One region of the uncultured Spongiibacter sp. genome, then DNA from elsewhere that is predicted to be linked to it. Evidence: predicted binding sites of a transcription regulator. Region 1 holds the regulator's gene; the other holds the start of a gene.

Evidence for each region. Region 1 encodes sigma-54, which starts transcription at its own class of promoters, with help from an activator protein. Its sites were predicted from a motif close to TGGCACANNNNTTGCNNT; they were not measured.
Region 2: the regulator sigma-54 is predicted to act here: its motif matches at 1,565-1,582, upstream of ABNS66_RS14450 (amidase family protein).

What each region holds. Positions count from the first base shown of each region.
Region 1 covers NZ_CAXGPO010000025.1:18,424-22,676, reverse strand. Annotated here, with positions in the region: gene rapZ (RNase adapter RapZ) at 1-680, opposite strand, end outside; gene ptsN (PTS IIA-like nitrogen regulatory protein PtsN) at 683-1,132, opposite strand; gene raiA (ribosome-associated translation inhibitor RaiA) at 1,162-1,449, opposite strand; gene ABNS66_RS11370 (RNA polymerase factor sigma-54) at 1,519-3,012, opposite strand; gene lptB (LPS export ABC transporter ATP-binding protein) at 3,156-3,881, opposite strand; gene lptA (lipopolysaccharide transport periplasmic protein LptA) at 3,883-4,253, opposite strand, start outside.
Region 2 covers NZ_CAXGPO010000044.1:5,076-9,328, reverse strand. Annotated here, with positions in the region: gene ftsX (permease-like cell division protein FtsX) at 1-901, shown strand, start outside; gene ABNS66_RS14450 (amidase family protein) at 1,619-3,235, shown strand; gene ABNS66_RS14445 (EAL domain-containing protein) at 3,637-4,253, shown strand, end outside.

The sequences.
Region 1 (4,253 bases):
AGTATGTCGCTATACATCTGTTGGACTTGCGGCTGGGCATCGAGGAAGTGCTGAACGGCCTCGTCGCGGCCGCTGAGGCTGCGCAGTGCCTCGTCCCAGTGAGGGTTGGGGAGCATGCGCAGATCGTAGACCTGGTCGGCATCAATGGGTAGGCCGCGCTTAAAGCCGAAGGACTTTAGTTGTAGTGCCATGCGGCTAGCGTCGACGCCGAGAACGCGGTCACGTATGGTGGCGCGCAATTGATGCACAGTCATGTCGCTGCTATCTATGGTCAGCGATGCCTCGGCGACAATGGGCTCCAACAGCGCAGACTCTTGCTTTATCGCGTCGCTAAGCGGCTGGGAGTCGGTGCTCAGTGGATGCCGTCGACGGGTCTCGCTAAAACGCTTAATGAGCTTGTCGTCGCTGGCATCCAAAAAAAGAATACGCAAGCTGGCCAGGCTTCGAACTTGTTTGCACAGTTCTTGGAAGCGGGCGAGCTCCGTTTGTGAGTTTCTCGCATCGATACAGACAGCAACCTGCTGATGAACTTTCAGTGTGCTTTGAGAGAGTTCGGTAACGAGTGCGGGTAGCAGTGACACCGGCAGGTTGTCGATGGCGTAGAAACCTTCGTCTTCGAGCTGGTGCAGCGCCGTGCTTTTGCCCGAACCTGAGCGGCCGCTGAGAATAATAAGCTTCACGCCTAGCTCGCTACCGCACGTTCATAAAGACTGCTGTCGCTGTCTGCGCTGCGAAGCTGCTGGCGGAAAGCGTCATCGTTGAAGGCGTTGGCCAAGCTTGCCAACACTTTAATGTGTTCGTCGTGTGCTTCGGCAGGAACGATCAACGCAAACACTAAGTCCACGGGTTGATCGTCTATCGCTTCGAAGTCGATAGGCTCGGCAAGTTTAAGCAGCATGCCGGTAATTTCGGTGCACTGCTGGCTGCGACAGTGGGGAATCGCAACCCCGTGCCCGATACCTGTGCTTCCGAGTCGCTCGCGGGCGAGCAGTTCGTTGAACAGTTCGTCGGCGTTGAATTGCGCATTATCCTCACTGACAAAAATAGAAATTTGTTCCAGTAGGCGTTTCTTGCTGCCCACAGACGTACCGCAGTGGGTACGTCCGGGGCTGAGTATTGAATCAAGGGTCATGTTTACGTTTCCGGAACATCCCCGGGCCTTTAGTGGCCCAGGTTTTTCTCCTTGTGTTTAATAAGCTGGCGATCGAGCTTGTCGGTGAGGCTGTCGATGGCCGCGTACATATCCTCTGATTCACAGGTGGCGAACAGATCGGCGCCAGCCACATGTACGGTGGCTTCAGCTTTTTGAACCAGCTTTTCTACTGACAAGGTAACGTCGGTATTGGTGATATTGTCGAAGTGCCGTTGCAGCTTGGCGAGTTTGTTGTTGACGTAATCGCGAAGTGCCGGGGTAACTTCAACATGGTGACCACTGACGGTTATTTGCATATCTTGCTCCTTCATCGCTGAGAACATCCGGCGCCTCCCGGCGCGTTGTTTGGGCCTTTTGGGGCCTTATTAGACCAGTCTTTTCCGTTCGTTAGAGGGCGGAATGACTAGTGATTCCCTGTACTTTGCAATGGTTCGCCGGGCAACTTTGATGCCTTGCTCGGCCAACAGTTGGGTGATTTTGCTGTCGCTTAGCGGTTTTTTGGGATTTTCTGCGGCAATTAATTTTTTGATTAGTGCACGAATCGCCGTGGAGGAGCATTCTCCTCCGGTATCGGTCGAGACGTGGCTGGAGAAAAAATATTTGAGTTCGTAGATGCCTCTCGGGGTATGCATATATTTTTGCGTGGTAACCCGTGAGATCGTCGATTCATGCATGCTCACTGCATCGGCGATATCGTGGAGCACTAGCGGTTTCATCGCTTCGTCGCCGTACTCCAGGAATCCGCGCTGGTACTCAACAATCTTGGTGGCGACTTTCATCAGTGTTTCGTTGCGGCTCTGCAGACTTTTAATGAACCAGCGCGCTTCCTGGAGGTTGTCGCGAATATAGTCTTTGTCGCTGCTGGTGCCGCTGTCTTTGGCTAGCGATGCGTAGTGGCTGTTAATTTGTATTTTCGGGGCGATGTCCGGGTTTAACTCAACCAGCCAGCGGCCTTCTTTTTTGCTGACGAATACGTCTGGTACCACATACTCCGTTTCGTCGTTACCCACGCAGTCACCAGGAGTGGGGTTCAGCGTTTGAATGAGTGCCAGGGTGTCGCGCAGTTGGTCTTCTTTTAGCCGGCAGCGGCGCATGATTTGGTTGTAATCACGGTTGCCGAGCTGCGGCATATGCTGCTCGACAATCTGCAGCGCTTCAGTCAGGTATGGGGTGTCTGGGGAGAGCTGTCGAAGTTGAATCAGCAAGCATTCTTGAAGGTCCTGGCCGCCAACACCTGGGGGGTCAAACTGCTGGATGAGGTGAAGGACGGCATTCACTTCTTCTATTTCGATATCGTCGTCGTCGAAGGCGTCCACCAGCTCTTCGGGGCTGACGGTGAGCCGCCCTTTTTCATCGATCGCGTCGATGATGGCATCAGCGACGATGCGATCAAGTTCTGAAAGCCGGCTGAGGTTGAGTTGCCAGCGCAGGTGGTCCTGGAGCGACTCTGAGCTGCCGTGGCGATAGTCATTGTTGTAGTCGTCGTCGGCGCTACCGGCCGTGGAGGAGCTAGGTGCGGAGCTTTGGTAGACGTCTTCCCACTGGCTGTCTACCGGCAAATCTTCGGGGATGTCGCTGCGCTCGGCCCATTCACTGTCAGCGTCGTTGCTGGGCGCCTCCTCAGCAGAGGTCGTTTTGCTGTCAGCCTCATTGGCGTTACTTTCGCTCTGGCTGTTGCTGCTCTGGGGTTCCGGGCTGTCGCTGTCTTCCTCTACTTCCAGCAGGGGGTTGGAGTCCAGTGCCGACTGAATTTCCTGTTGAAGGTCGAGGGTGGAGAGCTGTAATAAACGAATCGCCTGTTGCAGCTGGGGCGTCATGGTCAGCTGCTGACCGACTTTTAGCTGGAGCGATTGTTTCATAGGCAATGACTTCTACTACAACCATACCTGAGGGATTAAATGCCGTTATGTAGCCATAAACGACGATGCTTCAGGGTCAGTGTAGTCCCGCAGCCGCACCGCTGCAATAGGCGTTTAAAGCAATTGCTGTGCCGATTTTTTGATCAAAGGGTAAATGTGTCGCCGAGGTAGATGTCCCGCACGATTTGGTTGTTGAGCACGGCCTCGGCATTGCCCTCAGCAACGATGCGACCTTCGCCAACTATGTAGGCTTTTTCGCAGATATCGAGGGTTTCTCGCACGTTGTGGTCGGTAATTAGGACGCCGATGCCGCGCGCCTGCAGGTGGCGAATAATCTGCTGAATATCGTTCACCGATATGGGGTCTACCCCGGCAAAGGGCTCGTCGAGCAGAATAAAACTGGGCTCGGTGGCCAGTGCTCGTGCAATTTCTACTCTGCGCCGTTCCCCGCCCGAGAGCGCCATACCCGGCGATTGGCGAATATGGGCAATGTGAAATTCTTGTAGCAGTGCATCGAGCTTTTCTTTGCGTTGCTTGCGGTTCAGGTCGCTGCGGGTCTCCAATATCGCCATGATGTTGTCAGCGACGCTCAGCTTCCGAAATATGGATGCTTCCTGAGGGAGGTAGCCGACGCCGTGTTTGGCCCGACCTTGGATGGAAAGCGGTGTCAGGTCTTTGTCGTCGAGCTGAATGCGGCCGCGGTCGGCGTTGACGATGCCGACGATCATGTAAAAACAGGTTGTTTTTCCCGCCCCGTTGGGACCCAACAAGCCGACTATTTCACCGCTGTTAATACTCAGGGAGACGTCTTTGATTACCTCTCTGCCTTTGTAGGCTTTAGCGAGGTTGCTGGCTTTCAATACGGGCATGTTAGCGGGGAGTCTCCGGGGTGTCGGGGGTGGTGCTTGGAGCAGGGCTATCGGTATCACTCACGCCCTGCTGAGGCTGTAGGGTCATTTGTACCCTGCCATCGAGTTTGTGGCTGCCGCCATCGGCAATGACCATTTGCTTGCGCCCGCTGTATACAATGCGATCGCCACTGATCTTGGAGCCCTGATGTCGGATGGTGGCATCTTTTTGCAGCAGGATTTCCTCGGCATTTAGGCTGTATTCTATGAGTCGGGCACTGGCGACCACGACGCCTTCCCCGGCGCGGGGTTGTTGCTCAAAATGGGCGGGGCTGCCATGGGCAATAACCTTGGTTACTTTTCTGTCAGCCTCGACAATAATCAGCTTGTCTG
Region 2 (4,253 bases), on a different contig from region 1:
CAGCCACCACCGCCAGGTGGCCGGCGAAAGCCTGCGGCGCCTGTTAAAGCGCCCCCTCGCCACATTAATGACCACACTGGTGATCGCCATCGCCATGGTGCTGCCCGCCGGTTTATATGTCGGCCTGAACAACGTTGAAGCCGTCAGCCAAGGCTGGGATGGCGCCGCGCGATTGTCGGTGTTTTTAAAATTCAGCGTCAGCGATCAAGACGCGCAAAAACTGCGTCAGCAACTCGCCGACCGCAAAGACATTGCCAGCGCCGAATACATCTCACCCAGTGAGGCATTGGAGGAATTCCGTCGCCGCAGCGGCTTTGGCGACGTGCTCGACCAGCTGGACAGCAACCCCCTGCCCGGCGTTCTGGTACTGAGCCCCACCGCAGAAAACAGCAGCCCTGAAAAAATAGAAGCCCTGCGCGACCAGCTAAACGCACTGCCGCAGGCCGACCTGGTCAAGCTGGACATGGAGTGGCTGCAACGCCTGAACCGCATTACCGATATCAGCCGCCGCCTCACCCTGGCCCTCGCCGCCATGCTCGCGGCAGGCGTGCTGCTTATCGTGGGCAACACCATCAAACTGGCCATCGAAAACCGCCGCGACGAAATTCTGGTTGTGAAACTGGTCGGCGGCACTAACGCCTTCGTCCGCCGCCCCTTCCTGTACATGGGCTTCTGGTACGGCCTGTTCGGCGGACTACTCGCCTGGTTACTACTCGCCTCCAGCCTGCTCTGGCTAAGCGGCCCGGTCAAAGAACTCGCCGGGCTCTACAACAGCAGCTTCAGCCTGCTCGGCCTCGGTGTACTCGATAGCCTGATAATGTGGGCCAGCGCTGCCGGCCTTGGTCTACTCGGCGCACTCCTCGTCGTTGGCCGAGAACTCCGCGCCATCGAACCCAAATAAATGATTAGAAAGCGGGCCTGAACGCGACAAACCTGCACCACCTGGAGAACAGCGTACCGCCGCCTTTGTAGGACAGCGTGCCCCGCGACCACAGGGAGTGCTTTGGGTAGCGGTTTTAACCGCGATAAGGGCTCCAACAGCGCTCATCGCCATCAGCGCTGTGGGCCATAGCTAAGCGCTTCGCACCATTCGCGACTAACAGCGTGCCCCGCGACTGCAGGGAGCGCCTTGGGTAAGTCGCTCCTACAAATACACGACACCGTGACTCGTAGGACAGCGTGCCCCATGACCGCAGGGAATGTTTTGGGTAGGCGGGCCTGACCGCGAACGATACGCAGCCCCTACCGTTCGCTCAGGTCGCCCTCAGGCGGGCTCCTACAAGGGGCCACACTGTGCTACAAAAACACCTCGCCCCACTTGTAGGAGCGGTTTTAACCGCGATGGGAAGCCTCAACAGAGCCCAATGCTATATGCACCATCGGCCATAGCTCAGCGCCCCGAACCTTCGCGACTTAAGTCTCTCCTACAAAAACATGATCCCATGACTCGTAGGATAGCGGGCCTGACCGCGAATAATCTGCTTATTTAATGAAATCTCCCCTTCATTTTAGCCCCCAACACCCGACCTACCACTAAAACCAAGCCGCGAATCGTCCAACTCGGTGGCACCATTATTGCTAGATAAAACCAGACTTTAACCAACCGAGGAAATTTTAAATGCGACCGAGTATCAAGCGCGTCTTTTCATCCACCTCTCTCGCCATCTCAGTAGCAGTTATTAGTGCTTGCGGTGGAGGCTCCAGTTCCTCAACCACCGGTTCGCTGCCAGATACTCCCGCGCCAACAACCTTTGAACTGCTTGAGGCCACAGTGGCGGATATCCATGCAGGCTTTCGCGGTGAACAAGTTGATGAATCCGGCCAAGCGCTTAGCTGCGTAGGCTTAGCCGAAAAGTACATTGAGCGCATAGAACGGCTCGACAATAATCCAGCAACCGGCCTACCCATCAATAGTATCGTTAGCATTAACCCCCAGTGGCGCGAACAGGCCACAGCACTTGATGAGGCCTTCGAAAAAGACGGCCTCACCGGGCCGCTGCACTGCGCACCCGTTTTATTAAAGGACCTCTTCGATACCTACGACTTCCCAACCACCGCATCGTCACGCGCACTCGCAGGCTCCCAGCCACCTGACGATGCCTTTACTGTTGCCCGACTGCGAGAGGCCGGCGCACTTATTTTGGGCAAAGCCGGCATGAGCGAATACGCATTCTGGATACAAAGTTTTAACAGCGTCTCTTTGCGAATTGGCACGCCCTATGACACCACCAAAGACGCCGGCGGCTCCAGTGGCGGCAGTGCAGCCGCCATTGCCGCCAACTTCGGCCTGCTTGGTACCGGCTCCGATACCTGCGCCTCAATACGCCTACCGCCCTCCAACAACTCCCTTGTCGGCGTGCGCTCCACCGTTGGATTAGTGTCACAAGATGGCCTAGTGCCACTCTCTCACACCATGGATGTAGGGGGCCCCATCACCCGAACCGTTCGTGACGCCGCGTTGATGCTGGATAGCATGGCAGCGGTAGATCCGGCAGACCCAAGAACCCATGCCGCAGAACGCCGGCAGCCAGCGAGCTATCTGGACTCCCTGGACAAAGATGGCCTGAAAGGAAAGCGCATTGGCGTGTTGCGCAGCTATGGCGGTACCAACGCCTTTGGCGACAATGCCGACGTGAATGCTGTGCTAGACCAGGCACTGATCGACTTAGCGGCTGCAGGTGCTGAAATTATTGATCCAATAACCCTTCCCGAGTTTGAGGATATTTCCAATACGCTTATTGTTCAGGAATTCGCCGATCACATGGATGAATACCTAGCGAGCTTCGCGGCCCCTCGCTCTGATACCGTCGACATATTCACCAGTGGTCTGGTGCACCCGTTTATCGAGGCACTCATTGGTGCAAGCCTTGCAGCGAGAGATACCAGTTCGCCCAGTTATATTGCAAAGCTCGAAAAACGTGAGGAACTGCGCAACTACGTTGAAAGCGAGATGGATGCACTCGACCTGGATGCCTTGGTTTACCCCCCGGTCCAACAACCTGCAAGAATTACCGGCACATCACAAACGAACAACTGCGGCTTTAGCAGCACCACCGCCATGCCTTCTATTGTCGTGCCCGCCGGTTTCTCAACTGATCAACCAGCACTGCCGATTGGAATAGAATTTTTTGGCCGGCGCTGGGATGAGGCCACATTGTTTAGTATCAGCTACGCCTACGAGCAAGCCACAAAGCACAGACGCCGCCCGTCACTGCCCGGTGATCCGTCTCTATAGCTCCACTTAAAATTACTTCTCTTAGCGATCTCCGGAAACTCGAAAGCAACCAACAGGAGGTCGTTAAGATGCACAAAAAATACACAGCAGTGCACCTACCGACCCAGCTATGCCGCTCGAATATGGGCCAATATAGCAGTGCTCCAGCACCAAACTGGAGCAGCATTCAAGCAAGTAAAAGTTCAAAAAATCAAGGCTCGCGCAGGATAATAAAAATTCACAAAATAAATATCCTGTCCATTAGTACAACAATGTACTATGACACCCGTCACAAATATCGCCACACGGCAAAATACCTGGCGAAAAAACCTTGACTCACCCTTCAGAGAAAAATCAGAAACCAGTGCTTTGGTCGTTAATTAGAGTACCACCACAAACAATCGACAAGGACATACCGCATCATGGACGATGTGCTCACTCAAGCTTTAGAGAATGAGCTTCTTAGCTTTTACCTCCAGCCCATAGTTTCGTTATCGACAAACTTATGCACCGGCTTCGAGCTACTTTCACGCTGCCCCGAGCTGGGGTTTACAAATTCCTCTCCTAGCGCTCATTTGTACAAAAGTGGGAACGACGACGCCCAGCTAAAGCACTTCCAGCTCTCTATTCAGCGCGCCATAGCAACTCAAAGAGCTTTAAGCTCCATTGGGTTCCAGACGTTAGCTGTTTTCGTCAATGTCGCAATTACCGACTTTTCTGCTGAAAACTGCCGCTGGGTCTCCAGGATGAGCCGGCATAAGCTCAAGGGTATATGCCTTGAGATATCAGAGCAGGTAGACACCTACCTAACTACCTCAATGATCCAGCGAATTCATAGGTTGCGCCATGACGGCGCAGCAATCGCTATCGACGACTACGGCATGGGGTACTCAAACGACGTGAGGGCCGCTTCAATCCCCTTCGACTACATAAAACTGGACAAGCGATTTCTCTCTGCACCCAGAAAAGATCCTGAGTACATAGAACTCAAACACAAGATCGCTATCTGGAGAGCACAAGGGAAAGGCGTCGTCATGGA